DNA from 2 places in the Lactobacillus sp. M44 genome. Region 1 is predicted to be linked to the other one. Evidence: predicted binding sites of a transcription regulator. Region 1 holds the regulator's gene; the other holds the start of a gene.
What was found. The regulator LexA, encoded in region 1, represses DNA repair genes until DNA is damaged. The targets are predictions, from matches to a motif close to CNAACANNTGTTNG.
Positions count from the first base shown of each region.

Region 2: a site for LexA is predicted at 7,157-7,170, ahead of recA (recombinase RecA). Genes of this name have one in related genera too.

Region 1 covers NZ_CM176707.1:1,011,618-1,028,141, forward strand. The annotation lists gene ffh (signal recognition particle protein) at 1-116, shown strand, start outside; gene rpsP (30S ribosomal protein S16) at 202-474, shown strand; gene rimM (ribosome maturation factor RimM) at 541-1,056, shown strand; gene trmD (tRNA (guanosine(37)-N1)-methyltransferase TrmD) at 1,046-1,771, shown strand; gene rplS (50S ribosomal protein L19) at 1,900-2,247, shown strand; gene lexA (transcriptional repressor LexA) at 2,337-2,957, opposite strand; gene AC38BG_RS04970 (solute carrier family 23 protein) at 3,121-4,398, shown strand; gene AC38BG_RS04975 (mucin-binding protein) at 4,610-9,367, shown strand; gene AC38BG_RS04980 (hypothetical protein) at 9,564-9,875, shown strand; gene AC38BG_RS04985 (TcaA 3rd/4th domain-containing protein) at 9,983-10,678, shown strand; gene AC38BG_RS04990 (GNAT family N-acetyltransferase) at 10,654-11,163, shown strand; gene AC38BG_RS04995 (DUF896 domain-containing protein) at 11,219-11,467, shown strand; gene AC38BG_RS05000 (YneF family protein) at 11,534-11,758, shown strand; gene AC38BG_RS05005 (lysophospholipid acyltransferase family protein) at 11,804-12,418, opposite strand; gene AC38BG_RS05010 (GIY-YIG nuclease family protein) at 12,474-13,490, shown strand; gene rpsB (30S ribosomal protein S2) at 13,637-14,461, shown strand; gene tsf (translation elongation factor Ts) at 14,498-15,373, shown strand; gene pyrH (UMP kinase) at 15,545-16,276, shown strand; gene frr (ribosome recycling factor) at 16,269-16,524, shown strand, end outside.
Region 2 covers NZ_CM176707.1:858,367-874,890, reverse strand. The annotation lists gene hpf (ribosome hibernation-promoting factor, HPF/YfiA family) at 1-234, opposite strand, end outside; gene AC38BG_RS04355 (ComF family protein) at 318-1,001, opposite strand; gene AC38BG_RS04350 (DEAD/DEAH box helicase family protein) at 998-2,284, opposite strand; gene AC38BG_RS04345 (YigZ family protein) at 2,315-2,977, shown strand; gene AC38BG_RS04340 (glycosyltransferase family 4 protein) at 3,015-4,160, opposite strand; gene rny (ribonuclease Y) at 4,261-5,889, opposite strand; gene recA (recombinase RecA) at 6,016-7,083, opposite strand; gene pgsA (CDP-diacylglycerol--glycerol-3-phosphate 3-phosphatidyltransferase) at 7,242-7,817, opposite strand; gene AC38BG_RS04320 (helix-turn-helix domain-containing protein) at 7,820-8,887, opposite strand; gene ymfI (elongation factor P 5-aminopentanone reductase) at 8,945-9,673, opposite strand; gene AC38BG_RS04310 (M16 family metallopeptidase) at 9,680-10,936, opposite strand; gene AC38BG_RS04305 (M16 family metallopeptidase) at 10,933-12,144, opposite strand; gene AC38BG_RS04300 (DNA translocase FtsK) at 12,134-14,527, opposite strand; gene AC38BG_RS04295 (DUF1149 family protein) at 14,542-14,925, opposite strand; gene AC38BG_RS04290 (tRNA (cytidine(34)-2'-O)-methyltransferase) at 14,928-15,482, opposite strand; gene AC38BG_RS04285 (AI-2E family transporter) at 15,532-16,524, opposite strand, start outside.

The sequences.
Region 1 (16,524 bases):
CAGGCTTGCCTGGAATGGATTCTCCAATGGGGAGAATGGCAATGAGATCGATGAATCGGAGTTTTAAGAAAAATAAACGTAAGCGAATGAAGAATCGTCACCATTACAAGTCCTAAGACAAACTGTTAAGTAAAAACACTTTACAGGTATGATATTTTTTGATATATTAGTTATCGTTAAGAAATTAGGAGGAAATTATTCATGGCAGTTAAAATTCGTATGCGCCGTATGGGTGCCAAGAGAAAGCCTTTTTACAGAATCGTTATCGCTGATTCACGAGCACCTCGTGATGGTCGTTTCATTGAAGAAGTAGGTTATTACAACCCAGTATCAACTCCCAAGGAATTGAAGCTTGAAGAAGATAAAATTCTTGATTGGCTAGAAAAAGGTGCTCAACCATCAGAGACTGTTAGATCATTTTTATCTAACGCAGGTATTATGAAGAAGTACCACGACTCAAAATTGAGCAAGTAATTTAACTTTATAAGTTTGAAGTCTATGCTTCAAACTTTTTTTATACTTAAGCTGCAGGAGAATTATATGCATTTTTTTGATGTAGGGAAAATAATTGCTACTCATGGATTAAAAGGTGAAGTAAAAGTTGCGCTGATAACTGACTTTGCTGATGATAGATTCGCACCTAAAAGCAGATTATATTTGAGCGACGATCATGAACATGAACTAATTGTAAAAAGCAGTCGCCCCTTTAAAAGCTATTGGCTTGTTAGTTTTGAAAATATTGATGATATTGATAAAGCACAAAAATTAGTTGGGAAAACATTAGTAATTAGCCAAGAAGATCAACCAGAACTAAAAGGCGGTAGCTATTATTATTATCAAATTTTAAATAGTGAAGTTTTCGATAATCAAACTCAAGAAAAAATAGGTACAGTTGTTGATATTGAAGCACCTGGTGCCAATGATATTTGGGAGATAAAGCCTGATTTTGGAAAGAATTTTTGGATTCCTAATATTAAATCTGTAGTAAAAAAAGTTGATCCTGATAATCATGCAATCTATGTAGAATTAATAGAGGGGCTAAGAGATGAAGATTAATGTATTAACTCTTTTTCCTGAAATGTTTGATGCTCTTAAAAGTTCCATGATGGGGCGTGCATTAGATGATGGCAAGTGGAAATTAAATTTAATTAACTTCAGAGATTTTACTCATGATGTACATCATCATGTTGACGATAGCCCTTATGGCGGTGGTGCTGGGATGGTTTTACAAATTATGCCAATAAAAATGGGATTAGATACTATCAAAAATCCTGGCAAAGTTATCATTACAACACCTCGAGGAAAAACCTTTAACCAAAAAATGGCTGAAAGATGGTCAAAAGAAAAAAATTTAACCTTTATTTGCGGACATTATGAAGGCTTTGATGAACGAATCTACAATTTAGCTGATGAAGAAGTATCTATTGGAGATTATGTTTTAACTGGTGGAGAACTACCAACAATGAATATGATTGATGCAACTGTAAGGTTGATACCTGGCGTATTAGGAAATTCTGCATCCCCAGTTGATGAGTCATTTGTAGATGATTTATTAGAATACCCGCAATATACTAGACCAGCTGATTTTGAAGGTCAAAAAGTTCCTGAAGTATTAATGAATGGCAATCATGGAAAAATTGCGGAGTGGAGATTATATCAATCAATTAAGGAAACTTATTTGCACCGACCAGATTTGATTGAGAGGCATAATTTTACTGAGCAAGAGCAAAAACTGTTTGAACAAATAAAGCGAAAATTGGCACAAAAATAATTTTTTAAATTTACAAGAGTTAGTATTTTTGTTAAACTAATAAGCGTGGTTTTGACTGCAATAATAGTTATGGATATTCCGCTGGCAACAATGGGTTGGATAAGAATATCGAAGAAGGAGAAAAAATAATGGATCCATTAATTCAAGAATTGACAAAAGAACAATTACGTGACGATATGCCTGAATTTCGTGCAGGAGACACAGTTCGTGTTCATGTACGTGTTGTAGAAGGTACTCACGAACGTATTCAGTTATTTGAAGGCGTTGTAATTAAGCGTAAGGGCGCAGGAATTAGCGCAACTTATACTGTTCGTAAGATGTCAAGTGGTATTGGTGTTGAACGTACTTTCCCAGTTAACGACCCACGTGTTGCTAAAGTGGAAGTTGTAAGACATGGTCGTGTACGTCGTGCTAAGTTATACTACTTACGTAACTTACATGGTAAGGCTGCAAGAATCCGCGAAGTACGTAGATAATCTTGTATTAAGAACTGTTCCAAAGATTTTGGGACAGTTTTTTTGTGCAAAAAAAACACCACCATATATGGGGATGCTCAAGTTATATTTTATGCAATATCGTTTCTATATAAGCCAACAACTTTTCCTAAAATTGACACATTATTCAAAATAATTGGAGACATAGTATCATTTTCTGGTTGAAGGCGATAATGCCCTTTTTCTTTATAAAATCTCTTAACAGTGGCTTCATTATCTTCAGTCATTGCAACTACAATTTGACCATTTTGGGCTGTTTGTTGTTTTCTGACGATAACACTATCACCGTCTAAAATACCAGCATTGATCATACTAGTTCCATGAACTTTTAGCATGAATAATTCACCAGCGTCATTTTCTAAATCAGGAGGTAATGGGAAATAATCCTCTACGTCTTCTACAGCTAATATTGGTTGACCAGCTGTTACAACACCTACGATAGGGATAGTTGTGGGTTTAATACCCAAGGCATCTTTTCCTTCTTGAGTTACTTCAATAGCACGTGGTTTAGTTGCATCTTTCATAATGTAGCCTTTATTTTCAAGGCGTGTTAAATGACCATGGATTGTAGAAGTTGAAGCTAAGTGAACTGCAGTACACATTTCACGAACACTAGGTGGAAATCCTCTTCTTTTTACGGTGTCATAAATATATTGTAATATTTCTAATTGCTTTGTATTATGTTTTGTCATAATTAATTGCTCCATCTCTATTTGTAATCCTTATTTTATCAAAGAATAAAGCGTATTACAAACAACTGTTCTGCAAAAAGTGTATTGACAGATATAATCAAAAAGTTTAAACTTTTTATAATTTAATGTTTTTTATGTCTTTGATGGAAAGGAACAAGGATTAATGGCAAGAAAAGATGTCGTTTTAGATGTAGATGAACGACCAAAACCTATGCAATGGTTTGGTCTGTCACTGCAACACATGTTTTCGATGTTTGGTTCAACTGTATTAGTGCCCATATTAGTTGGATTGAATCCAGGAATAGCATTATTTAGTTCAGGCGTAGGTACTTTGATGTATCTATTAATTACCAAGCATAAAATTCCTGCCTACATGGGGTCTAGTTTTTCATTTATTGTGCCGATGATTGCATTGATGAAAACTACAGGTTATCCAGGAATTGCTCAGGGGACAGTTGCAGTTGGTGTAGTTTATTTGATAGTATCACTGCTGGTTTCATTTTTTGGCTCGGCATGGATTGATAAAATATTGCCACCAATAGTTGTTGGACCAATAGTTGTTGTTATTGGTTTATCACTAGCTGGTGCTGCTGCAAAAGATGCCACAATGAATGGTGCACATTATGATTTAAGATATTTTGCAGTAGCGATTCTTACTTTGTTTGTCACAATTGCTTTTAATATGTATTTCAAAGGCTTTTTAGGATTGATTCCAATTTTAATGGGGATAGTTTTTGGTTATTTGATTGCAGTGGCGTTTGGAATTGTCAATTTTTCTGGAGTCATGAAAGCGCCTTGGCTGTCATTGCCAGCTTTTCAAATCCCATTTGTTAATTATCAACCACAATTTTATTGGGGAGCTATATTGAGTATGGCACCAATTGCATTTGTCACTATGACCGAACACCTGGGTCATATTATGGTATTAAATGAATTAACTGAGAGAAATTACTTTAAAGATCCTGGATTAAATCATACCTTGTTTGGGGATGGTACTGCTTCGATTATTGCAGGATTTGTTGGGGGACCTCCTGTGACTAGTTATGGTGAAAATATTGGAGTATTAGCAATAACTAAAGTACACAGTGTGTTTGTAATTATGGGTGCTGCAATTTTCGCAATTTTATTTAGCTTTGTGGGTAAACTAAGTGCCCTGATTGAATCAATTCCAAGTCCAGTCATCGGCGGGATTTCATTTTTACTATTTGGGGTTATTGCTTCTAGTGGATTACGAGTAATGATTACTAATAAATTAGACTTTGATAAAAAACGTAATTTAATGATTGCTTCGAGTATCCTAGTTATTGGGATTGGTAATGCATATTTACAATTAGGTCAATACCAATTTTCTGGTTTAGCAGTAGCAGCAATTTTAGGAATTATTTTGAATTTAATCTTGCCAAAAAAAGCTGCCAGCGAAAAAGAAGTAGTAAAAAAATAACATATTTTTGTAAAACATATTTTGATTTTTTGTCAAAATATGTTTTTTATTTTGCAATATAATAACTATTAAAAATGTTGTAATATTAGTATTTTTAGACGAATATAAATATTTTATTTTGATATGTGTGAAAAAATGCACATTGAAAATAATATAACAAGTGTTATTATTGATATGAATAATATGTTTTATTAAAAAAGTAGGGGATTATATGCTATCTAAAAATAACTATAAATTAAAATTTCAAAAAGCTGCTCAAAAAGATCATACTTTTACATTAAGAAAACTAAGTACTGGTGTAGCTTCAGTAATGCTTGGTACATTATTTATTTTGAATAATGCTAATACTGTAAAAGCTGATACTACTGCAGATAAAACGGCTAATCAACCAGCTATTGCAAATGTAAAAAATGGCAAGGTACAACCTTCTGCATCATCTGATAAAAATGATGCAGCTGCACCAGCTGCCAATGTACCACAAACAGATACAACTGCTTCAACAGCGCCTGTATCGACTAAGCCAAATCAGAAAACACCGAAAATTACAAAAGCTGCTCAACAAGATGTTAAGTTAATTGACGATAATGCTAATAGTAATAATGTTACTCTAACACACGGAGATAATGGTACTAGACAAGTAAGTGTTTCACTTTCCGCTAATGCAGGTGATACAGTCGTAGTTAAAGTTCCTTCAATTTTCAATGCGTCAACTGATGAAAAATCATCATTGTATACAACATCAATTACACAATCAAAGGCTACGCCTGACTATGTAACCAATAAGTCTGTATCTGACACAATTTTTACCTACACAATTAATACTTCTGGATCAATTGATTTTAATCTTAAGTTAACTCCAACAGTTAGTAATTGGTCTTTTTTGCCAGAGGGTGCAATTTATGACTTGCTTATTAGCCAAAATGGTCAAGACGAAGGCAAGATCGAATATAAGATTGGTGAGCCTGCAATTATTACTAGTGTTAATCCAAACTTTGATCAAAACCAAGCAAGTAATAATAGCTTAGTCAAAGATCAAAATTATGAAGTTGGCATTAATTTAACAAATAATGGGATTAGTGATGGAGATAATTTTGCAGGAACTGTTACAGTTGATGTTCCAGATGGTTTTGTCTTAAGTGATGCAAAATATGTTGGACAAGGATTTGTATCTAATAGCACTCAAGCTGGAGATACTGATAGCCAATTTAATGATCTTACAAATCAATGGACAATTACATATAGTCAAGCAAGTGCAGGCGCTCCAGTAGTTATTAACTTTAATAATGCTAAGAGTGATTTAAATGGTGGCAATTTATTATTCTGGGGTAAATATACGAGGGATATTAGTGCTGCGGATAATAACTTTAAAGCTAGTGTTTCATATTATTCAACCAATAACGATGGAGATAAGACTAAAGCAAATCCATTAATCGCTCAATCAAAAGTATTTAATGTGAATCTTCCAGTTAATGAAGATGAAAAGAGTTCATTAAATTCTAAGTTTATCAACAATACAGGTGATATTTATACTGATAATGGTAAAGCTGATGGCACTCACCAACAAGATAACCATCAATTTGATTATGGCAATGGTAGAAGTATCCAACTATACAACAATGGAAATGTTGAACAGACTAATGTAGATGTTCATGTAAATATTGAGCCGGGAACTGTTTTGAATGGTGGTAATGGTATATATGCATTAACCGATATAACACCAAGTATCAATCAAATACAAAGTGTGACTGTAACATTAACCAATGGTAAAAAAGTTATTATAGCAAGTGGATTATATACTGGTGCTTTTAATAATTCAGGAATGGTTAATATTTCTCCTGATACAATTGCTAAAGGCGTTGCACCAGATGGTTCAAATATTAAAGCATTAGATATTGTATTTACAAATATTGAACCGGGAACTAAAGTTCAAATTAATTTTGCAAACAATGCAATTTTATCAAGCGCGACTGATAAAAAAGTTGGTGATACAGCCAATTACGATTTGACTGTTACTTCTGACCAAGGAGCTAATAGTAAAGATTCGATGAAGCTACCTATCAAGAATCCTGTTAATACTCAAAATGCATTCACTGGACAAATAGAAGACTTTGTTAATGGTAGTTATCAACCAACTAGTACAAATGGTGGTAATAAAGCAACTATTACTTATACATTTAGAAATGTTGCTAGTCTTGATCAACCTAGTTCATATTTGGTAGCAATTCCTGAAGGTTTTGATGTTGATGCTCTTAGTCAATTACACCTATATCAAAATAATCAAATATATAAAGATGGTACTATTAAGGATTTAGGCTATGTTGGCTTAAACGGCGAGCATATGTTTGAAGTTGATCTGAAGACAACTCCAAGTTACCAAGCTCCAATTTATTTAAAGGGATTAGATAATAAGCCGATTATTATTACTGTAAATCCAAATGAATTGCCTGGGTCTTATAGTTATCGTAACGGTAGTGGCGCTAATCAAATGAGTTTAATCATGGCCATTGATGATAATGATGAATTTTCTGCTAATGCATCTTATGATGTTGAAGAATTAACATTAAAAGATGGTACTAAGCATAAAGTTGTTTTGTCTGGTACTGGCTGGTATCCAAATTTTCAAGAAGCTAATTACAACTTTACTTATCCATCAATGTATGGTGCAATCAATGGTGTTAAGCGTGATGGTCAACCATTTTATAATGGTGAATATATTCCTTCAAAACCAGCGGCTAATATTACTTCATTAAATTACAGCGACAATAATGATGTTGATAATACCACAGGTTCGATCCAACTAAGTAATATATTAACTGATGGCAGTACTTCAAATTATTCATATAATGTTATAAACTTGCCAAGTGTAGCTGATGGTGACTCTACAACATTACAATTAACTGGTGCAGGCACAATTAAAGATCCAAATAACACTGGTTCTAAATTGATGTATTTATTAACACCATCTGATGGCGTTAACCACGGATCAGATCTTTCTAATTGGTTAACTGCAGATCAAGTAAAAGATTGGTCTAAAGTTCGTGCAGTCATGCTACTGTCAAATAAACTTACAAGTGTTAACGTAGTCAGCGCTGAACTACCATTTAAAGTTACTGCAATGGCTAAAAAAGGTAATACTCAATTTATGCTTGTTACTAAGTTTGATGGTGATCATTCAGGTGAAGAGTATTCAAAAGATAATGATTACATGGTAAATGTTGATCGCTATGTAGATTTGACTACTAATTGGGTAAAAGATGATGGTACTGTGATTAAACAACCAACTAAGTCAGTTATTAAATCAGGGGATACATATTCTACTAGTGGATTAACCGATAGTGATATTCCTAAGGGATATGCTTTAATAAAAACAGCTGGTGATCCAGCTAAAGGTACAGCTGGAATTAACAATGTTGATGTGACTTATGTTTATGGTCCATCTACAACGACTGAAGCTACTTCAAAGACAGTTAATGAAACAATTCATTATGTATATTCAGATGGAACTACTGCAAAACCAAACTACACAAAGGCCGTAACATTCACTGGAACTAAGACTACAGATAATGTGACTGGAAAAGTTACTTATAAATGGGATCAAGCTGGTCAAATTTTTGCACCAGTAGTAAGTCCAACAATTGCAGGCTATACTGCAGATTTATCCCAAGTAAATGCACAACATGTAACTTCAGATAGCAAGGATATTGTAGTAACAGTAACTTATACTAAGAAGGCACCAACTGAAGTAACTGACTCTAAGACCATAACTGAAACGATTCACTATGTATATTCAGATGGAACTAAAGCTGCAGATGATCATACTGCAACAGTTACTCTTACCAGAACAGGTAAAAAAGATGCCGTAACAGGTGATATTATGTGGGGCGATTGGACTAGTGATACATTTGCACCAGTAGTAAGTCCAACAATTGCAGGCTATACTGCAGATTTATCTCAAGTAAATGCACAACATGTAACTTCAGATAGCAAGGATATTGCAGTAACAGTAACTTATACTAAGAAGGCACCAACTGAAGTAACTGACTCTAAGACCATAACTGAAACGATTCACTATGTATATTCAGATGGAACCAAAGCTGCAGATGATCATACTGCAACAGTTACTCTTACTAGAACAGGTAAAAAAGATGCCGTAACAGGTGATATTATGTGGGGCGATTGGACTAGTGATACATTTGCACCAGTAGTAAGTCCAACAATTGCAGGCTATACTGCAGATTTATCTCAAGTAAATGCACAACATGTAACTTCAGATAGCAAGGATATTGCAGTAACAGTAACTTATACTAAGAAGGCACCAACTGAAGTAACTGACTCTAAGACCATAACTGAAACGATTCACTATGTATATTCAGATGGAACCAAAGCTGCAGATGATCATACTGCAACAGTTACTCTTACTAGAACAGGTAAAAAAGATGCCGTAACAGGTGATATTATGTGGGGCGATTGGACTAGTGATACATTTGCACCAGTAGTAAGTCCAACTATTGATGGCTATACTGCAGATTTATCCCAAGTAAATGCGCAACATGTAACTTCAGATAGCAAGGATATTGTAGTAACAGTAACTTATACTAAAGTTGTTGTTCCACCAACAACCCCAATACCTGAACCAATTCCAGAGCCAATACCTGTTCCTGAACCTAATCCAGAGCCAAGTCCTCAACCTCAACCAGAACCAGAAAATCCTGAAGTTCCAACAATTACAAAAGATACTGAAAAGCCTTTGCAAGCTCAGCAAGTACAACCGAAAGCTACAGTTTATATTTCTAGTGTAGTACCAGCTAAAAAAGCTACCATATCTAATATGACTACAGTAAAGCCAAAAGCTACTTCACAAAAATTACCACAAACTGGTGAAAATAATAAAAATTTATTTTCAATTTTAGGAATATTGAGTTTAACGTTAGGATTATTTGGATTAACTGAGCGTAAACGCAAAAACTAATAAAAATATATAAATTAAAGCATTTCATAATTGCATTGAGTAGTTATGAAGTGTTTTTTTGTCTATTATTGAAAACAATAATATTGATATATTACCATTAATACGTAATAACTGGCTTAATTTAAAAGGGGTAAAAAATGAATAATAAATTGTTTTGTCCAAATTGTGGTATTCTTGTATCCAAAGGAGATATATTTTGCCCAAATTGGTTACTACTGATAATCTACAAAAATTACTGACAACGCAGTCAAGCCGACCCAAGAGTATTTTGCACATAATAAATAGTTCTGAAGCTATTATAGCTACTGAGCAATTAAAAAATACTGGGATTTTTGGTCAATTATCAATTATTCAAAAGGGTAGATATTGGTTATTCTTTCCAAAATATCAATTAAAACTCAACACATATAGTCCTACTATAAAGAATAATCATGCAAACAGCACAGTTTATGCAAATAATAAAAAATTACTGTCCAAAAATCGGGTGACAGTTATCAAGCAAAAATAAATTCAATCTTTCCTGATGAATACGATATTGCAGTTAAATCAAAAGTTGCTGGACGCAATTTATGAGCAACCCAGATAACTTCAGTTTGGTCAAATAATTCTATTAATTTGAATATTAAGACTGCTACATTTGAAGAAAACTCTATCCCTCATGGTAAAATTTTTATCAATGGAGAGTCAGCTGTCACATTAAATAGCAATGGTACTAAGAAGTTTACTTATTATCCAATTTCTGGGAATATGAAGTTATATGTTGCAGGTAAATTTAATGGAAAAACAATAAAGTCTGAAACAGTTAATAATATTTCAGATATGGTTGGAGAAAATTCTGATGACTTTGACACTAATTCAGATTTCACTAAAAAACATGGTGTTTATATAATTACCTCTAAGTGGAAAGGCTTAATTGAAAAGGATAAAGCTGAGTCATTATTAGATGACAATTTTAAAGATCCCAATTCTGCAGCCTTTGTAAATGGTGATTTAAATGCTTATTATAAAGTCTTGGAAAAGATGGCTGATAATTGGAATGATTCAGATAAAATCGACAGTTTTGATGTTGATGTTAAAGTGACTAGCATTATTCCAGCAGGTGATAATTTAAGTCAAGTTACATATGAAATAACTTATAATTTTGACCATAGTGATGGTTCAAGTAGAACTCAGGTAGTTTCATATAAGGACGCTATTTTTCAATATGATAAAACAACTGATGATTATAAGATTAAATCTACTGGAAATGGCAAGATAATTAAAATTAACATATTTGAGGGCATGTTATGTATATACGTAAGGCTGAATTAACTGATTTAGATCAGATGGTTAAAATATTAAATCAAGCTAAGCAATTTTTAAAAGAATCTGGTAGCACTCAATGGCAAAGTGGTGATCCTAATGAAAAAACATTGCAACAAGATATTATTAACCAAAATAGCTATGTTTTAGTAGATAAAAATATTATCGCAGTTGCGGCATTGATTATAGGATCTGATCCAAATTATAATAAGATCTGGGATGGTAATTGGATTAATAAATCAGAAAATTATATTGCAATTCATCGAGTAGCAATCTCTGAAGATTTTCGCAATCAAGGATTAGGATATAGATTTTTGAAATTATTGGTTAATGAAATTAAATCCAGAGGATATAAATCTGCTAGAATTGATACATTTAGACTAAATCAACCAATGCAAAACATTGCAAAAAAAGTTGGATTCAAATATTGCGGAAAAGTTGCAGTAATAGATCCAATTGATTCAGAACGTTATGCGTATGAATTAGTTTTTTGAGTATAAGTATTGTATATTAGTAGTGAAGAAAACTATATTTATTGAGGTGATAATTATGGACAAAAAAGAAGAAAAAAAGATGATTGACCGAATTAACTTTTTGTATCATAAAAAAGAAAAAGAGGGCTTATCTGATAAAGAAGAAAAAGAGCGTGAAGAATTACATAAAGAATTTATCAAAAACTTCCGTGCTGGCTTCAAACAAGAACTAGAAGATATGGTTATCATTGATAAAAATGGTAAAGAAATTACTTCTGAAAAAGCTAAAGAAGCTCAACGTAAAAAAGGTTTAAGAAAAGATTAGACTTTATTTTTCGCAAAGCTTAATGTAAAATATTGTCATTAAGACAGTTGGGAGAGATTATTTTTTATGAATTTAGGTTTAGCGATTACTTTGATTATCGTAGCTTTATTAGTAGGTCTTGTTGGGGGCTTCTTTGGAGCTCGTGCATATATGAAGAAATATTTTCAAGATAATCCGCCAATTAGCGAAGATATGATTGTTGCTATGATGTCACAAATGGGTCAAAAACCTTCTGCAAAAAAGGTTAACCAAGTTATGAACATGATGAAACATCAACAATCAAAGAATTAACCATAAAAAATAAGGCTTCTAATATAGAAGCCTTATTTTTTTAGTTTATTTAGCAATATAATGAAATTTAGGATTTTGTTCTTTATCTAATTTATCCCATGATTTTTCCAAGTTTTTATAAAGTGCAGGAACAGTTTCTTTGTTTACCTTGGTTTTTCGATCAATTCTAATTGGATCGCCAAAATTGATTTCTAGATCTTTTCTTTTTAAAAAGTTTTTGAAAGTTAATGGTCCTTGATAAACAACAGGAACTAATGGCTTATTTGCTAATCTTGCAATTACAAATGCACCTTCTTTTAATTGGGATGAATGTCTAGTTCCCGACGGAAAAATCATCAATGAAAGTTTTCCAGCTTTTAAGCCTTTAATTGGAATTTTTAAAACAGATGGGCCTGGATGTTTTCTGTCTACAGGGAAAGCATGGGCGTGACGTAAAATAAAAGATAAAATAGGATTTTTAAACAATTCAATTTTAGTCATAAACATAAATTCCATTGGGCTTGCAGCTAGTGCAAACAAAATTGGTTCCCACCAAGTTCGATGAGGTGCAACTAAAATATAATTACCTTCTGGCAAGCGATCTTTATGATTTACATGCAAATGGCCATTCAAAATCCAAACTACAAAGCGGGCAATCCCGCGAATAAAATGATAAAACATAGTTTCCTCCATAATTAATATTTCGATTATAGCAAAATATTGCAAAGGATAAAAAATGATTGAATTAAAAGAAAACGAAAGAATTGACTATATTTACAATAAACATCTTAAAATAATTCAAGATAAAACAGCTTTTAGCTATTCTTTAGATACTTTATTATTAGCAGATAATGCCAAAAAGGCAATTCGTGATAATTCAAAAGTTGCAGATTTATGTGCTGGCAATGCTGCAGCAAGTATTTATTTATCTGAATTTAATCGAGCTAAATATGATGCAGTTGAAATTCAAAAAGATATTGTATCCCAAGCTGAGCGTTCAATAGAATTAAATCATTTAGAAAATCGCATTAATGTTCATGAATTAAATGTTTTAGATAGCCCTCAAGTTTTAAAAAAAGATAGCTATGATGTTGTGTTAGTGAATCCACCATATTTTAAAGTGGTGCAAGGACATCACATTAATCCAGACCGCAAAAAAGCAATTGCCCGTCATGAAGTGTTAATTAACTTAGAACAAATCATTGAAGTAGCTAGTAAATTGTTAAAAATGAAGGGTAAATTTTTTATTGTTCATAGACCAGAAAGATTAGGTGAAATTGCTTATTTTTGTTTAAAACATAATTTAAGTGTGAAAACAATTCAACCTTATTGCGGCCAAGTTGGCCAAAATGCCAATTTGGTGGTTGTCGAATGTGCTAAAAATACTGGTAGTGATGGATTAGTCTTAAAAAATCCAATTGTTGTTAATGATAAAGATGGCAAATATACTGATGAAGTAGCTAAAATTTCTTGGAATAATAATGATGAAAATAAATCAAAATATTATTTTTATGTTTTATTGTGTAGTGATGGTAGCTTTTATGGTGGGTTCACAAATGATTTATTACATCGCTTGGCTATGCACAATCAAGGAAAGGGGGCAAAATATACTAAAGCAAGGCGTCCAGTGCGGATGATATATCATGAAGAATTTGATGATAAAAATTTAGCATTAAAAAGAGAATATTGGTTTAAACATCATTCAAGAAAATGGAAAGAAGAATTTTTGACAAAACACAACGTTAAATTTTGACTTAAGAATATTTTTTTTGTAAACTAATTAAGTGTGTTTAATTTGCACATAAAAAACACATCAAGAGCGATCAATATCTGGGTGCCATATTTGGTCAGGTATTGAAAAGACCGCTTGAGAGGTAAAACCACAGGAGGAAGTTTATTATGTCAGTTGTTACAATGAAACAATTGTTAGAAGCTGGTGTTCACTTCGGTCACCAAACTAGAAGATGGGATCCGAAGATGAAGCCATATATCTTTACACAAAGAAATGGTATTTACATTATTGATTTGCAAAAAACAATCAAGATGTTAGATGATGCTTACAATTACATGAAAGCAGTTAGCCAAGATGGCGGAGTTTTCTTGTTTGTAGGTACTAAAAAGCAAGCTCAAGAAGCTATTGCTGAAGAAGCAACTAGAGCTGGGCAATATTATGTTAACCAACGCTGGTTAGGTGGTACTCTTACTAACTGGACAACTATTCAAAGCCGTGTTAAGCGTTTGAAGCAATTAAAGACAATGTCTGAAGATGGTACTTTTGATGTATTGCCTAAAAAAGAAGTTGCGTTGTTAACTAAAGAAATGGACAAACTAGAAAGATTCTTGGGCGGTATTGAAGATATGCCAAGAATTCCAGATGTTATGTTTGTTGTTGATCCAAAGAAAGAAAAGATCGCAGTTCATGAAGCAAACATTTTGGGTATTCCAGTAGTGGCTATGGTTGATACTAACACAGACCCTGAACCAATCGATGTTATCATTCCTTCAAATGATGATGCAATTCGTGCAATTCGTTTAATCGCAGGTGCTATGGCTACTGCAATTATTGAGGGTAAGCAAGGACAAGATGAAACTCAAGATGTTGAAAAACAAATGAGTGAAGGTTCTGAAAATGATGCTGAAGCTGAACAACATGGTAATGAAGGCTTCGAATCAACTGAAGATATGGTAAATTCATCAGATGATAGTAAAGATGAATTAAGATAATTTTTACTTTTAGTTCCAATTAGGAGGAATTATTCAATGGCAAAAATTACAGCTGCACAAGTTAAAGAATTACGTGATCGTACCGGTGCAGGTATGATGGATTCAAAAAAGGCTTTAGTAAAAGCTGATGGTGATATTGAAAAGGCAATTGATCTTTTGAAAGAAAGTGGCGTTGCTAAAGCTGCTAAAAAGAGTGGCAGAATTGCTGCAGAAGGTTTAGCTGAATATGCAATTGATGGTAATAATGCTGTTTTAACTGAAATTAATTCAGAAACTGACTTTGTTTCATCAAATGATAAATTCATTAAATTAGTAGATGATATTACTAAAGCAATTTTAGCTGCAAAACCAGCTAATGTTGAACAAGCTTTAAAAGCTCCAATGGGAGATACTACAATTGGTGATGCAATCACTAATTTAACAGCAGTTATTGGTGAAAAAATAACTTTAAGAAGATTTGATTTAGTATCTAAAAACGATGACGAAGTATTTGGTGCATACAAACATAATGGTGGTGCAATCGTAGCTTTAGTTACATTAAAAGGTGGTAATGAAGAAGCTGCTAAGAACATTGCTATGCATGTTGCTGCAATTAATCCAGAATACTTAGATCGTGATCAGGTTCCAGCAGATGCATTAGAGCGCCAAAAGGAAATCTTTACTAAAGAAACAATTAACGAAGGAAAACCTGAAAAGATTGTTCCTAAAATAGTTGAAGGTAGATTGAATAAATACTTAAGTGAGATCACTTTAGTTGATCAACCTTATGTAAAAGATTCTGATATGACAGTTGCTCAATATGCGAAATCTCAAAATGCTACTGTTGTAAACTTCATTCGTTATGAAGTTGGTGAAGGAATCGAAAAGAAACAAGAAGACTTTGCTGCCGAAGTTCGCGAACAAATGAAATAATTTTGAGTATAAAATATTAGTGCCCCACAATTATTAGATTTATTTCTAGTGATGTGGGGCATTTTTATAAAATAAGTTTTAACTTCGAGATGTAACTAATAAAACTAGCAGAAAAGTATTCTCAGCTATGGTAGAATTAAAATGCAAAATATAGAAGGGATGCAATCAATCATGAGTCAAGTTAAATATAAACGCGTAGTATTAAAAGTATCTGGAGAGGCTTTAGCAGGACCACAAGGAAATGGAATTAATCCAATAGTTATCGCTCATTTGGCAAAAGAAATAAAGGTTGTTCATGATCTTGGTGTTCAAGTTGGTATCGTTGTTGGTGGCGGTAATATGTGGCGTGGTGAAACTGGTGCAAAATTAGGCATGGAACGTGCACAAGCTGATTACATGGGAATGCTTGCTACTATTATGAACGGACTGGCTTTGCAAGACGGATTAGAGCATATTGGTGTGCCAACAAGATTGCAAACATCAATTGAAATGCGTCAAATTGCTGAACCATATATCCGTAGAAAGGCTTTACGTCATTTAGAAAAGGGTCGTGTAGTAATTTTTGGTGGTGGTACAGGAAATCCATATTTCTCAACTGATACAACTGCTGCATTGCGTGCTGCGGAAATTGATGCAGATGTAATTTTAATGGCTAAAAATGGTGTAGATGGTGTATATTCAGCTGATCCAAAGCTTGATCCAAATGCTAAGAAATACGATAATTTGACTCAATTAGATTTAATTGCCAAAAACTTAAAGGTAATGGATCGCACAGCAAGTTCATTATCAATGGATACAGATATTCCGCTAATTGTATTCAATGTAAATACTGAAGGTAACATTAAAAAGATTGTAAAAGGCGAAAATATCGGAACTGTAATTAGAGGTAAAAACAATGGCTAATGAAGCAATTAACAATTCAAAGACCAATATGGAAAAATCTATTGCTGTCTTTCAAAGAGAATTAGGTTCAATTAGAGCTGGCGTTGCAAACGCAAGCTTACTGGAAAATGTTAAGGTTGATTATTATGGAGCACCAACTCCTTTAACACAAATGTCTGGAGTTACAATTCCAGAACCACGTGTTTTAATGATAACTCCGTATGACAAAAATTCTTTAGATCAAATAGAACATGCATTATTAGCATCAG
Region 2 (16,524 bases), 150 kb from region 1:
AATACTGCGATACATATCATCAGTAGTTTCTTCAGCTCTTAAAACTAAGTAAGGTAATGGAATAGTTACCTCAACTTTAGCTGTTCTGTTTTTATAAACTTTCAAATTAACATGAGCAATTACATCTGAACTCAGGTCAAAGTATTTTTCTAATTTAGCTAAACGCTTTTCAACATAACCTCTTAAGGCATCAGTTACTTCAATATTTTCTCCACGTACATTGTATTTTAACATGACAGATTACTCCTTTCACCGCCCGAAAGCGATTTCCTTTTACACTTTTATTATACCAAATATGTAAGCGCTATGCGCAACAACTAATGAACAATTGTAAAACTATTCACTTTTACTTGTGGATATGTTGATATAATAGCATCCCTTGCATGATATAAAGTTCTACCTGAAGTATAAATATCATCTAATAGTAAAACTTTTCCCTTTAATTCAACATTTGCGTTTTGATCAACATAAAAAGTTTGCTTAGTTGCAAGTCTTTGTTGGTGATTTTTTTCTCCTTGACTATCAGATACATCTTTTTTATTTAAAATTGGGGTTAACAATACAAGATTTGAAAAGATTTCACTAATAGTGTCGTATTGCCTAGTTTGACGATGTGTTTTTGAAGTGGGAACTGGTACATAATAATCTGCTTTTATTTTTCTTAGCTTTTTTCTAGCTAATTGCGCTAATACTAATCGCAACTCATAGTCACCATATCGCTTATAATCGACCATCAAATCATGGAAAGCCTGGTTATATTTATAGACGGCAGTATTTTTTAAAATATTTTCTGGATATTTTTTTTGCCAATATTTACAATCAAAACAAGTTTTATCTTCTGTTTGTTTATTACATAAAGAACATACTTTTCCAGATATTTTTTCAAACTTTTGGTGGCAATTAGGGCACATATATTGCAGAGATGATTTATTTAGAGAAAATATATCTTTAAAAGAATGTTTGGGTAAAAAATAGTTATCACAGATTAAACATAAATTCATTTATTCATTTCCTTAATTTGTTTAGTGGCCAATTTTATTTGCTTAGTATATTTGTGGTAACAAAATATAATTTCACCTAATGGATCATCTATTGCTCTTCCAACACGTCCAGCAATTTGAACTAAATTAGCCGTCTGATAAATTTTATCATCGGCCGCAATAACAATTACCCAGACATTTTTAAATGTCACTCCACGCTCTAAAATCGTCGTAGTAACCAAAATATCTATTTTCTTATTTCTAAATTCTTCTACCTTGTTCAAGCGATTTTTGTCTTGTGCAAAAACACCTGCTACATTTAAATTTGGATTACTATTTTTTATTGCTGATACATAATCATTAATCTGATTAATCCTTGGTACAAAGACTAATAAAGGATGTTTTTTTGACATTCTAATTATTTCTTTACTTAACTTAGAATGTAATTTTTGCATTTTTAAAAATGGTCGCAAATATAATTTTTCTCGGGGTACAGGTAGTAATCCCCCATGAAATCTTCTAGTCAATTTTGATAACGCAATTTTTTTATTTTTTACTTGTAATAATAATTTTTCAGTTGGAGTTGCACTCAAATAAAAAGTTGACCCACATTTTTTTACCGCCAATTTTGCAGCAAAATGTAATATTTCATTATCTACATAAGGAAATGAATCTACTTCATCAATAATCAATAAATCAAATGCCTGATAAAATTTCAATAATTGATGTGTTGTACAAATAATGAATTGTTCATTATCTAATGAATGATATTCTCGACCATGATAGTTCCCTATTTTGATTTTTTTAAATGCTTCTTGCATTCGTGGATAAAGCTCATTAACTACATCAATTCTTGGTGTAGCGATACATGCACGTTTGCCTTGTTTTAAACATTTATCAATACTTTCAAATAACATTTCTGTTTTTCCAGCACCTGTAACTGCCCACACTAAGTGATCTCTTTGTTTATTAAATGAATTAACTAGTTGTTTTGAAACATTATTTTGCTGATCAGTTAACTGTCCTTGCCATACTAATGCAGTTTTTAATATTGGATATTTTTGTGCTTTTATTCTAACTAATATATCTCCTTCTACCACACGCCCAATATTAATGCACTTTCTGCAATATAGTTTTCCATTAGGTAATCTTGCATAAGTTATGTTATTACAGCGAATGCATTTGTCATCAATTATTGCATTTATTTTATTACAAGTAGCAAATATGTTAATATTTTCTGTGTTTGCATTTATAAGTATTTGTCTGCCTTGCAGCTTACTTATTTCTTCTTCATTTATCCTCATAATATATAATTACGCGAAAGGATGACCAAGTTGACATCACTTAATAAATTCTTAACAATTAAAGAAACTGGTTCACACCAAATCATTATTAATAAAAGTAAATTCATTGCTAATATCAAAAGAGTTGAAACTGTCGAACAAGCTATGAATTTTATTGAACAAATCCAAAAACAATATCATGATGCAACCCACAACACCTTTGCTTATACAATTGGCGACCATGATCAATATGTAAAAACATCAGACAATGGGGAACCCTCTGGAACTGCAGGAGTACCTGAATTAAAGGCCCTGCAATTAATGCATTTAAAAGATGTAGTAGTCGTAGTTACTAGATATTTTGGCGGCATTAAACTAGGTGCTGGTGGATTAATTAGAGCATATTCAAATAGTGTTACAGAAGTTGTCCATAAAATTGGAGTCGTTCAAGTTAGTTATGAACAAGATATTTCATTTCACATCCCTTACAAAAAAGTAGATGAAATTAATCACTATTTGAATGAAAATGATATTTTCATAGCTAAACAAGATTATGGTATTGATGTAATTGAACATATTTTTTTACCAGATGAGCAAGTCAAGTCCGTTCAAACTGATATAAAAAATTTGTTGGCTGGACAAGTTAAATTTATCAAAGGCGAATTTCGAGAAGTTGAAAGACCAATTGAAGCAAAAAATTATCATGAAATATAAACAAAAAAGCATTTTTTACGGATATACAAAATGCTTTTTATTTTTCTTTTTTCTTGTTTTGCGGTTTTTCTTTTCCTAAATGCCAGACTTGAACTTTTGGATCGCTTCGACGTGTTTGATTAATTAATTTTTGGATTAAATGCAACAATGGTTTGAACTTTTCGCCTAATAAACCTATTGATTCCACAAATAATTCTAGTGCTACTAATAACCCTAACGCTAGTGGCCAAATGCCCCAAGCAGGTGATAATAAAAACAGTAATGAAACAAATGAAAAAATCATGGATAATCCATAAATTGCAAGCACTGTTTGACGATGAGTTAATCCCATCCGCATTAATTGATGATGCAAATGATGTTTATCTGCTTCTGATACTGGCCTTTTATTTAATACTCTTCGAATCATTGCATAAATTGTATCAGTAATTGGCACTCCCAAAATAATTATTGGTACTAAAAGTGAAATAAACGTTACATTTTTTAATCCCTTTAAAGAAAATACAGCGATCATGAACCCAATATATAAGGCTCCAGTATCACCTAAAAAGATCTTAGCAGGATGGAAATTATATGGTAAAAATCCTAATAAACATGCTGCTAACATAAAACATGCAATAGGCACATATAGTTGTCTAGTATGCAAAAAGAAATAACCAACTACTCCCATTGTAGATAACGAAATTAGTGATACACCATCTGCCAGTCCATCTAATCCATCAATTAAGTTAACTGCATTGGTCAATGCCAAGATCCAAAAAATAGTTATTGGGAAACTCCACCAACCTAAATTTATTTTAGGAATAAATGGTAAAGATAGTTCATTCATCTTTATCCCAGCTAAGAAATACACAATTAGTGAGGCAATAAAAATGCCAAGCATTTTTTGTCTAGGCTTTAATTCTAATATGTCATCAATCAATCCGGTCAATACAATTACGCTGGAAGCTAACAAGATTGCAAATGCTTCATGAGTTGGAAATTGTTCACGCAACAAAATAAACATCCCAATATTGAACGTCACAAAAATACCCAATCCACCAATAGTTGGCATTGGCTTCTTATTTACACGACGTGCATTAGGATTGTCTACAGCACCTAAAACGAATGCAAGTCTTCTAATAAAAGGTGTAATTGCAGCCTGAATGATTACTAATAAAAATAATTCGACAATAATTTTAAACATAGATTGCTACTTTCTTTATATCTAGCAACAATTATACAAGTAGTAAGGCATTAAGACAAACTAAAAAAGAACTTATCTAAAAAGATAAGTTCCAAATATTTTATTTTGCCATTTCAACAGCACGCTTTTCACGTATTACTGTTATCTTAATATTTCCAGGATATTCCATTTCTGCTTCAATTTGATTTCGAATATCACGAGCTAATATTGTAACTCGATCATCAGAAATTTTATCAGGCTCTACCATTACTCTGATCTCCCGACCAGCTTGAATAGCATATGCTTGTGCAACTCCTTGATAACTTTTTGCAATAGTTTCAAGTTGAGTTAAACGTCTAATATAATTCTCTAATGATTCACTTCTTGCACCAGGTCTTGCAGAAGATATAGTATCTGCTGCAACAACTAATTCGGCAATAAATGATAACTTAGGCACATCACCATGATGAGCCGCAATAGCATTTACTACTATATCTGGTTCATGGTATTTGCGTGCCAATTCTACTCCAATTTCAACGTGAGAACCTTCAATATCATGGTCAATGGCTTTACCTATATCGTGTAATAATCCCGCGCGAACCGCTAATTTTTCATCAAGACCAAGTTCAGCTGCCATAGTACCTGTTAGTTTACCTACTTCAATTGAATGAGCTAATACATTTTGTCCATATGAAGTACGATATTTTAATCGACCTAAGATCTTTACTAATTCAGGATGCATTTTATGAATACCTAATTCAATTAATGCACTTTCTCCTGATTCATAAATATCATCATTGACTTCTTTACGAGCTTTATCAACCATTTCTTCAATACGAGCAGGATGAATTCGACCATCTTTAATTAAACGTTCCATAGCTCTTTTGGCTATTTCTCGTCTGATTGGATCAAATCCGCTCAATGTAACAACTTTTGGTGTATCATCAATAATCAAATCTACACCGGTCAAAGCTTCAAAAGATCGTATATTTCGGCCTTCACGACCAATAATACGTCCCTTCATCTCATCATTTGGTAATTCTACTACAGATACTGTAGTTTCAGCTACTGTATCTGCAGCACTACTTTGAACTGCATCAATAACAATTTGCCGTGCGTAGCGATCTGCTTTAGCACGCCATTTCTCATTACTATTATTAATTAATTCAGCACGTTCTTTTTCTAATTGATTCGATAAATCTTGTAATACAATTTCTTTAGCCTGTTCTGGCTTTAGTTGTGCTACTTCATAAAGCTTATCTTGTCTTTGAGCAACCAATTCGTCAGCTTGTTGTTGCTTAATCGTTATTTCAGCACTACGCCGCTTTAATTGATCTTCTTTTTGTGCGAGTTGATCTTCTTTTTGCTTTGCTTCTTGATTTTTTTGATCAATTAGATCTTCTCTTTGTTGCAATCGTGTTTGGATTCGTGATATTTCATTGCGTTGTTCATTTAAAACATCATCAACTTTTTGCTTTTGTACACGAATTGTTTCTTGAGCTTCAAGAATTTTTGCCTTTTTTGCATTTTCTGCTTCTTGTCTGATAGCCCCAGCAGCTTTCTTTTCTGCTTTAACTTCAGCTTTTGCAGTTGCAACTTGAGCTTTAGCATCAGCCATAATATGTTCAGCATCATTTCTTGCATTATATGCTTGATTTTCCCAGTGCTTCTTACGAACTACATAACCGCTGCCATAACCCACTAAAAGCGAAACAATAGCGACCACGACGGGAATTAAAATTATATTCATATTAATCACTATCGCCTTTTTTAGAATTATTCACACAATATTAATGATAAATATAGATATTGCAGATGTCAATTAACATGAAAAAAGACTTGAAACTAAATTTTCAAGTCTAACTTTATCTCTTCACTATTTTTTGCTTTTACTGGCAGTTTTTGTTTCTTCATTAGTATCTTTTTTATCGTTATCATCTGAATCAGATCCACTACCCATACCGTAAGCATCACGAACTTTTTCCATAATTTCTTGGTACATATCAGGATGTTCAACTAAGTATGTCTTAGCATTTTCACGTCCTTGACCAATTCGTTCATCATTATATGAATACCATGAACCAGCTTTATTAACAATATCTTTATCAGCAGCCATATCAAGTAATTCGCCAGATTGCGAGATCCCTTTACCATACATGATATCCACTTCTGCAACTTTAAATGGTGGTGCCACTTTATTTTTAACAACTTTGATTTTGACACGATTACCAATAACATCGCTAGATTGCTTAATTTGCTCAGCACGTCTAACTTCTAGTCGAATGGTTGAATAAAATTTCAAGGCACGACCGCCAGGAGTAGTTTCAGGATTGCCAAACATAACTCCCACTTTTTCACGAATCTGATTAATAAAAATTGCAATTGTTTTTGTCTTAGAAATTGTTCCTGATAATTTTCTTAATGCCTGACTCATTAATCGAGCTTGCAGCCCAACATGTGCATCGCCCATCTCACCTTCAATTTCGGCGCGCGGAACTAATGCTGCGACAGAATCGACAACTACTATATCTACCGCACCACTAGAAATTAGAGTATCAACAATTTGCAATCCTTCTTCACCAGTATTTGGTTGAGATAAAATCAATGAATCAATATCTACTCCTAATGCTTTGGCATATGCGGGATCCATCGCATTTTCAGCATCAATATAAGCTGCTGTTCCGCCTCTTTTTTGCACTTCAGCTACTGCATGCAGTGCAACTGTAGTCTTACCAGAAGATTCTGGGCCATATACTTCAATAATTCTACCGCGAGGATATCCTCCTACGCCAACTGCAGCATCTAAAGCTAAAGAACCGGTTGGAACAGTTGAAATCTTAGTATCAACTTTTTCACCCATACGCATAACTGCGCCTTTACCAAAGTTCTTCTCAATTTTTTTTAAAGCAGCTGCTAATGCAGCTTGTTTTTCGTCTTGAGCCAAAGTTCTTCCCCCTTAAGCTGTTAAATATACATTACATTATACTTTTTTTGAGTGAATAATTACAAGCTTTTTGCAAACAAACGTTCTATGTAGTTAATCCCCCATAATATAATTACAACAAAAAAGACGAATTTTAACCAAAACTCGTCAAAAAAATTTTAAAGCTCACCTTTAAATACATTTCTTGATTGATAGAAATAATCCCAACCAGAATAAATTGTAAAGAATAAGCAAATATAAAGCATTATTTCACCCATTGGAATCTTACCAAAAAACAAATTATTTAAAAGTAAAATGATAATCGCCAACATTTGAGTTGTAGTCTTTATTTTCCCTGGCATTTTTGCAGCTAATACTTGACCTTTATTTTCAACCAATAATAAACGTAATCCAGTAACTGCTAACTCACGGCATACAATAATTGCAATCACCCATGCAGGCGCCTTGCCCATAGCTACTAAAAAGATAAATGCAGTCATTACTAACATCTTATCAGCTAGTGGATCAGCAAATTTTCCAAAATTAGTTACTAATCCACGTGCACGTGCAATATGCCCATCTAGATAATCAGTATAAGAAGCAACAGCAAACACAACTGCTGCGACTAATTGACTCCAAGGTACTGTTGTTCCTAGTAAGGTAAAACTTCCAGCAGGAAAATTAAAGATAATTAACAACATAAATACTGGAATCAAAATAATTCTAAATGTGGTTAATTTATTAGGTAAATTCATTATTATTTATTGCCTCCATTGGTTTGTGGGGCTGTTTGTTGTTGATTTTGTTGAGTGTTATTTTGTGGTTGAGATGGTTTTTGAGTATTATTTTGAACTTGATTATTTGTTTGAGGAGCTGATTGACGTACACTTTGTTGAGTTCTTGATTGTGCACTATTTGAATAAGTTCCAGTATTATTTTGTGGTTGATTATTTGTTTGAGGTTGTTGATATTGGGAAGTTTGAGTGTTCACATTATTATTTGTATGATTGCTATTATCTGAAATTTTAGCTTTCTTTCCCAAAAGTAATTGTAAATTCATAGGACCTTCAGTTGCGTCATAGGGAACTTTTTTGCCACCAATAGTGACTTTAGTTCCACTTGCATCGTTAAAGCGAATACTAATTGAATTAACATCTTTTGGTACGTTAACTTCATAACGATCATCTGCAGCTAATACTCGAGCGTATTTTGGATTACCATCAAATGATACACGCATGAAAGTGTCATTTGCGCCAGCAGTAATCACTAATTTACGATCTGCTTTCAATCCAGTTACCCTAAAAATATTATCACCTTCAGCGCTTACTCTGACTGGATTTGTGCTAGAAGATTTAGAAGAACTAGTTTGTGATGATACTGTTACATTATTGTCAGGTTCTGCTTGCTTATTAGAACCCCCAGCTATTCTGGTGAAGACAATATAAATAATAATTACTACAATGACAATTCCAGCAATTGTTGCAATTCTTGGTAAATATTTTTGTACCTGGCTTTTTTTATTATTAGTTGTTTTTTTAACTTCTTCTGTTTTATTATCAACAGAATCTTCAACATATTCATCAGGTTTTGATTCTGGTACATCTTTATGGAAATCAGCCAATAATTTCTTGCCATCTAAGCCAACCACTTGAGCATATTGTCTAATAAAAGCTCTGGTATAAAAATCACCAGGTAATTTATCAAAATCATCATTTTCAATAGCATTTAAATATCTAGCTTGTATTTTAGTTGTCTTTTCAACATCTGCAATAGACAATCCCATTGCTTCACGCGCAGTACGTAATTTTTCTCCTATATCGGTCATATTAACCCCTTAAATATCTTAAAATTAACAAATTTGAGTATACCATAAATACTTTAATCAAACTAACCATCCACCACTAATTGCGATAGTTTGTCCGGTTAGATAACTTGATTTTTGATTTAATAAAACACTAGTCCAATAACTAATATCTTCTACTTTAGCAAATCTTGATGCAGGAATTTCAGCTTTTAATGCAATTAAATCATGCTCTAAAAAAATATTATTCATTTTAGTATCAACCGCACCTGGTGCTAATACATTTACTGTTAGATTACTTGATGCAGTTTCTCGACTATATCCTTGAGCAAATCTACTGATTCCAGCTTTAGTTGAGCTATACACTGATTCTAATGCACTAGCTTGCAGACCATAAACAGAACCTATAAAAATGATTCTTGCAAAATCTTGTTTTAACAGCATTTTTTCAAATAATTTTACTAACTTAATTGGTGTTACTAGATTAATATTCATTATTTTTGAAATGCTATCCAGCTTTTCTTGTCCAAGCAATCCATAATGGGTAATCCCTTGTGCAAAAATTACAGCATTAACAGAAAATAACCCATTAACAAATGACTCTAATTGTTTATCATCAGCTAGAAAATCTAACTTAATTTTGAAAAAATCTTGGTTTGGATATTTTGTTTGCATCTTCTTTTGTATTTTGGTAATTAGCACATCATTATTAACATAATGCAAATATATCGACCAGCCTTCTTTTGCCATTTGATAGCAAATAGCCTGACCAATATCACCACTTGCGCCAAAAACTATTGCTCTTTTCAAATTTTATTATCTTCTTTCTGTTCCAATAATCGCACACCCAGTAATTTTACTTTGTTTCATAATATTGTCACATATTTTTTGATATTTTGAAAAACTCATTGTTTGCATAAATTGAATATTATTAAAAATATCTTCATGATCCATATTATTTTCTGCAAATTCAATTGCCATAGCCGATTCATCATTAAAACTACGAATCAAATGAGCAAACCATTCATTTTTTAATATTTTAAACAAAAAGCTATAAAATTCTGGTGTGTCATTTTTACCATGGATAAGTGGCACAGATAATTCCTTCAAAATCTCATCAAGTAGTTTTTTAGCATATGGACTAGTACCAGAAATCAAAATAAAATTGCCTTGTCTGGTATGATTAACACCAATTTGCAATGAATTATGAAGTAATCCTGCATCTTGTTGATGTTTGAACCATGATCCCATCATGCCCAATTTAGATTCTAGCATGATTTGCAATAAAATTTGTACTAAATCATTACTTGCTAAAAAATTCTTAAAATCTGGCAAAAAAACGCCTACTGCAATTTGAGAAGCTTGATTTTTAGAATTAAGTATTTCTCGCTTAAATTCACCTTGGTAACTTGTTCTAATAATTTTAGGTGCATCTTTTATTTTGAAATATTTTTTCTGTAATTTTTGAACTTGTTCATCAATTTTTTCTATTTCAGTATCGGAGAAATCACCTACAGCAACAAATTCTAAATTTTGAGCTCGATAATTTTCTGAGTATGTTTTTTCTAAACTCTTCGCATTAATTTGGTCAATTGTTGTCTTCGTCCCTGCAATATCAGTTGCAAGATTTGATTTACCAAACATATTTTTTAAAACTGCATTCATTGCATCCCAAGTTGGATAATCTTGATACATAGCAAGTTCTTGTTTGATAATGGGAGCTTCATTTGCAACATTTTGGTCAGTAAAATACGGTTTCCCAACTAATTCAAAAATTAGTTCAATTACTTTGCTATCATGATTTACACAACTAGCATAAAACATAGTTTTGTTATACGTAGTGAAGGCATTAACGCTAGCACCAATTTCTTCAAAGCGCAACGAAATATCACCTGATTTTTTAGCAAAAAGTTTATGCTCTAAAAAATGGGCAGTACCTGCAACTTGATTTTCATCACTACTACCAAAATTTACCATAATACCAAAAAAGCGCTGATTAAATTTGGGTCTTTTAATTATCAAACCAGAAAAGCCTGATTCATATTTTTGTTTATAAATCTGTGGTTTCTTCATTTTACGCAATAACTTTCTTTCAAAACTAACCTATTAGCAACTTTTTTCAATTGTGCTGGAGTAACTTTTTTGACAAATTCAACTCGATCATCAATTGGGCTTCCAATTAAAATATGGGTCAAGCGATACATTATTTGAACTTGCTGGCGGTCAAGTCGAATCAAATAATTTCTAATCACTGCTTTTCGAGACTTTTTCAATAAAGATAAATCTATTTGTCCATTTTGAATTTTTTCAACTTCTTTTGAAACAATATCTTTTACTTTTTGTACTTTTTCAGGATCTATCCCAGCAGATATTAGCATAAGCGAATTATTTGGATAACTAGATGCATCTATTGCATATGCTGCACCTAGTTCTTCGCGCACTCTTCTAAATAAAACTGAAGATTCATCTCCTGCTAAATATTGCTCTAAAACAAATGAAGTCATCTTATCTTGAAAAGTACTTTCTTTAATATTTTGATACCCAAGCAATAAGTTTGCTTGATTAGAATGCTTATCTTCTATTTTTTCAATAAGATTAGTTGGCGCCACACGTATTATTAAATCATTGACCAAAAAATCTTGATTCAAATCAAAACTAGTAAATTCTTGTTTGATTAGTTCTTGAACTAAGTTAACATTACGTGTACTTGCCAAGATGGTTGCAGGAAAATGTTTTATAGATCTAAAAAACAATTTCAAATCTTCAAGTTGAATTTTATCAATCTCATCTAAAGATCCAAAATATCCCTGCGCATAGTCAGGGACTGCTGAATACCAATACTTAAAATACTTTTCAATAGCATAATCTGCTGGACTATCTGCTATTTCTTGATAATCTGAATGAATTTGCTTTTTACAAAAATCAATAATATCCTCATTAAAATCAGGATGTTGAACAATACTAGAAAACACATGCAAAATTTGTTCATAAGTATAATCAGAATCCATTACCTCAGTAGGTTCAATAAATTCTGCAGCATAGCTTAAGACTATTTCATTCCCAAAAAGTTGTGGTGTTATGCTTAATTCAAGATTATATAGCTTAGTTAATGCTTGAATTTGTTCAGGAATACTGCCAAATTCTTTGCTTATACTTGATTGAATTCGACTTAATAAATTGACTAAAGCAAAGTTTTTTGTAGTAAGTGGCAACCTTAGAAAGCATCCCATAAAACCAGTTGTAAATTGTTTATTTTCTTTTATAGAAATATTATTTGTCATTAGCATTTTCCTTATTATCTTCAGGTGGTAATAATACTTGGCGAGGTTTTGACCCTTCAGATGGTCCAACTATTCCTCTAGCTTCCATTTCGTCAACAATTCTGGCAGCGCGATTATAACCAATTCTAAAACGTCGCTGCAACATTGAAACACTTGCACTTTGCTGTTTTCTTACCAAACTTACTGCTTGGCTATAAAACTCATCTTCTGGATCATCTGTAGTTTGTGAATTATTAGACTCACCTTGTTTTGGAATCATAGTTTCATCATATTGAGCTTGTTGCTGGTTTTTGACCCATGAAACAACTTTTTCAACTTCTTCAACAGAAATATATGCTCCTTGAATACGTTCTGGCTTAGAGGCTCCAATTGGCATATACAACATGTCTCCGCGTCCTAATAATTTTTCTGCGCCAACTTGATCCAAAATTGTTCTAGAGTCTACTCCACTAGATACTGCAAATGAAATTCTTGAAGGTACATTTGCTTTAATTAAACCAGTAATGACATCAACACTTGGTCTTTGTGTTGCCAAAATCATATGAATCCCTGCAGCACGTGCCATCTGACCCAATCTAACAATTGCATCTTCGACTTCGCGTCCACCAACCATCATCAAATCACTTAATTCATCAACAACTACTACAATATAAGGCAAGCGTTCCATCACTGGCTTTTGCTTATCTTGATTATTAAGATTGACTTTATGGTTATATTCAGTAATATTTCGTACCGCTCCTGCCGCAAATAATTTGTAGCGTCGTTCCATTTCTTTAACAGTTTTATGTAATGCATTAGCTGCTAATTTTGCATCAGTAACTACTGGAATCAATAAATGTGGCACCCCACTATACACTGATAGTTCAACCATTTTAGGGTCAATTAAAACTAGTTTAACTTGTTCTGGCAGTGCCTTCATTAAAATACTGGTTAACATCACATTGATTGCCACTGACTTACCCGATCCAGTTGAACCTGCAATTAACATATGAGGCATTTTAGTCAAATTAGTAGATATAATCTTGCCTGTAACATCTTTACCTAAAGGTACATCAAGAGGTAATTTTTTTGCTTTGCTATCTTGATTTTGCATTACATCTTTAAAAGAAACCGCCATAGTAGTTTTATTTGGCACTTCAATTCCAATTAATGGCTTTCCAGGAATAGGGGCTTCTATTCTAATATCTTTTGCTGCAAGCGCCAATGCTAAATCATCAGTCAAATTAACCACTCGACTGACTTTTACACCAACTGCTGGTTGAACTTCATAACGAGTAACGGTTGGACCCAAAATTGCTTTTTTAACAATGACATGAACCCCAAAACTCTTAAAAGTTGATTCTAAGATTTGTGTATTTTTCTTAATTTGGTCTTCATCTTCTTGTTGATCTACATCTTTAATTGGATCAAGTAAAGTCAAAGGCGGTTTTTTATAATTTTTATTAATGTCTGTTTTGGCAGGTAATTCACCATGATCAATAGTATCTAATTCTTGGTGCATTTTTTGATCATCATCTGTATATGAATGCGATTTAGGCAACACATCTGGCTTGGGGTGAGTTGCAATTTGAATTGTAGGTTCCTGATGCTTTATTGGCTTTTCAATTGGGATACTTGATTCAGCTGTTTCACCAGGTTTTGGTATTACTTCTTCAGATGTATCAACAGACTTTTTAAGTTCTACAGAATCTTGCCAAGGATCTTGCAATTTTTCGCGATTTTCTAACTTTTTTTGTTGATATTTTTGTTTTGCGTCATCATATCTATCTTTTATCATATCGCTTGCTTTTTTATTTTTATCAATGATATCTTGGCTATAATTTTGAAAAACAGAAATTACACTACGAAATTTGACATCAAAAAACATCAAAATTCCAATAGGAATTACTAAATAACTGACAATTTTTAGACCCAAATTACCAATTAAGGGATACAAAAACTGATAAATTGCAGTCCCTATTATTCCACCACCAACATTAGTAGTAATATTTGCTCGCGCAAATTCACTGTTTATTTGATACCAAAACGCATTAATAAATTCTTGATGTACTTGTTGTTGTGTAAAAAAATTATCACTTAAAATTGTTAATAATCCAAGATATGCAATTATTAATCCTGTTGTACGCTTAAAACCAATCTTAATTGGAGAATTATAAATTATCATCACTAATCCAAATAAAACTAATAATGCACTTGCAAATATATAACTATCTCCAACAAACAATCTAATTAAATTAGTTACTTGTCTACCTAAAAATCCTAATTTTAAAATTGACAATACTCCAAGCAAAACTAAGAGAATGCCAAAAATGACCCAATTTAATTTTGTTTGTTGGGTCTTTTTCTTTTTTTTATTCCTAGTTCTTTTTTTAGTTCTTGCCATTCAAATTGTCCTTTTTAAAAATTAGCTTTAAAATTCAAATTAACTGGATTGTCGAATACAACTTGGGTTACTTGATAAGTCAAAGTTTCAATATATTCCACTAAAGGTCTTGATAATAAAGTATAGTCGGCTGCACTTAAATCGCTACCATCTCCCTGATAGCTTTGCAAACACACAATTTGATTAATTAATCCACTTACTGTGAAATTACCAGGAGCTGGAGCCACTTCGAAAGTTACTGCTAATTCAAAATAGCTATCTTGATCATTAGCTTTTAATTGATCTTTTGGTTTTACTGGACGTAAGCCAAAATTAACATCATTTTTAATTTTATTTTTTTCATTGATGTCAAAATGAAACGACTGTACTAAGATTTCTGTTTCTTTTTTTATATCCATTTTTAATCACCTAAATTGCGTTCATAACGGTCATGTCGATTATAATCATCTTTTAATTTATCATTTTCATAATGATGACTCATCTCTAATCCAGGAAATCCTTGCTGGCGCATAGCTTCCATTATTACCATTGCAGCTGAATTGGATAAGTTATATGCACGAATGTTGTCAGACATCGGAATTCGCAAATTGCGCTCATAATATTCTCGCATAAATGTCTCTGGTAAACCAGTAGTTTCTTTACCAAAGATAAAATAATAATTCTTATTCTCATCATTATAATCCACATCAGTGTAACTTTTTGATGAAAACTTAGATATTAAGTATAGTTCATCTTGATCAGTCAATGTTTGTAAAAAAGCTTGTAAATCATCATGAAGATGAACTTCAACTTTATCCCAATAATCTAATCCTGCTCGCTTCATCTTTTTATTATCTAATTGAAAACCCAATGGTTCAATTAAATCTAAAACCGTATTAGTACCAGCACAAGTTCTAGCTATATTACCAGTATTTGCTGGCATTAATGGTTCATATAATACTATGTGATTCGTCATTTTTACCTCTTTATTAATATAAAACGCGATGCAATTGCATCGCGCTAAGTTATTCTTTTTTGACTTCAGATTTTGAAATATCTGTTTCTTTGTATACTCGCGATGTCTTGCGATAATAATTATACACGCGAGAAACGACAATTTTCAAAACTGCATATGTTGGAATTCCAAAAATTACACCCCATAATCCAGAAACTGCACTTGCTCCAATTAAAAGTAAAATAGTCGTTACAGGATTCATGTTCATCTTATTACCTACAACTAATGGTCCAATTACTCTTCCTTCTAAAGTCTGTTCAATTGCAAAAACAATTAAAACTTTAATTAACATTGGAAATGAAGTTATTGCGGCAATTATAAAAGTTGGAATCATTGCAATTGGAGTACCAAAATATGGTATTAAATTCATCACTGCCGAAATTACCGCTAAAGCAATTCCATAAGGCAACCCGATTATGGTGTACCCAATACTGAACATTACCCCAACCCAAAAAGCAACTGTTAATTGCCCACGGATATATGCAGCAATAGCATTATTAATATCATGCAATAAATCATTTGAAGTTTTTTGCCAACGCTTTGGGAAAAATTGCACAATATATGGACGCAATTTATGTCCATCTTTTAACATAAAGAATAAAACAAATGGTGCTGTTAATAAGGTCATAAAAATCATCGTTACAACACTAACTGCAGAACTCAAATTTCCCATTGTTGCAAGTAATGGATTACTTTTTGCTTTAAACAAAGTTTTTTGAGTATCATCAACCATTTGGTTAATATTTTTTTTGATTGGACTTAATCTTGGATCCTTTAAAGCATCTTGAAATGTATTTACTGCATTATTCCAAATTTTGGGCCAATTTTTGATCAAGGCATCTGTTTGATGTTGAATTACAGGAATTAATGATGTAATCATCCAAACTATAGTAGCTAACACAATAATAAATATAACTAAAATTGATAATACCCGTGGCACTTTGTATTTATTTTCTAACCAATCAACCATGGGATTCATTAAATAATATTGCAATCCAGCTAG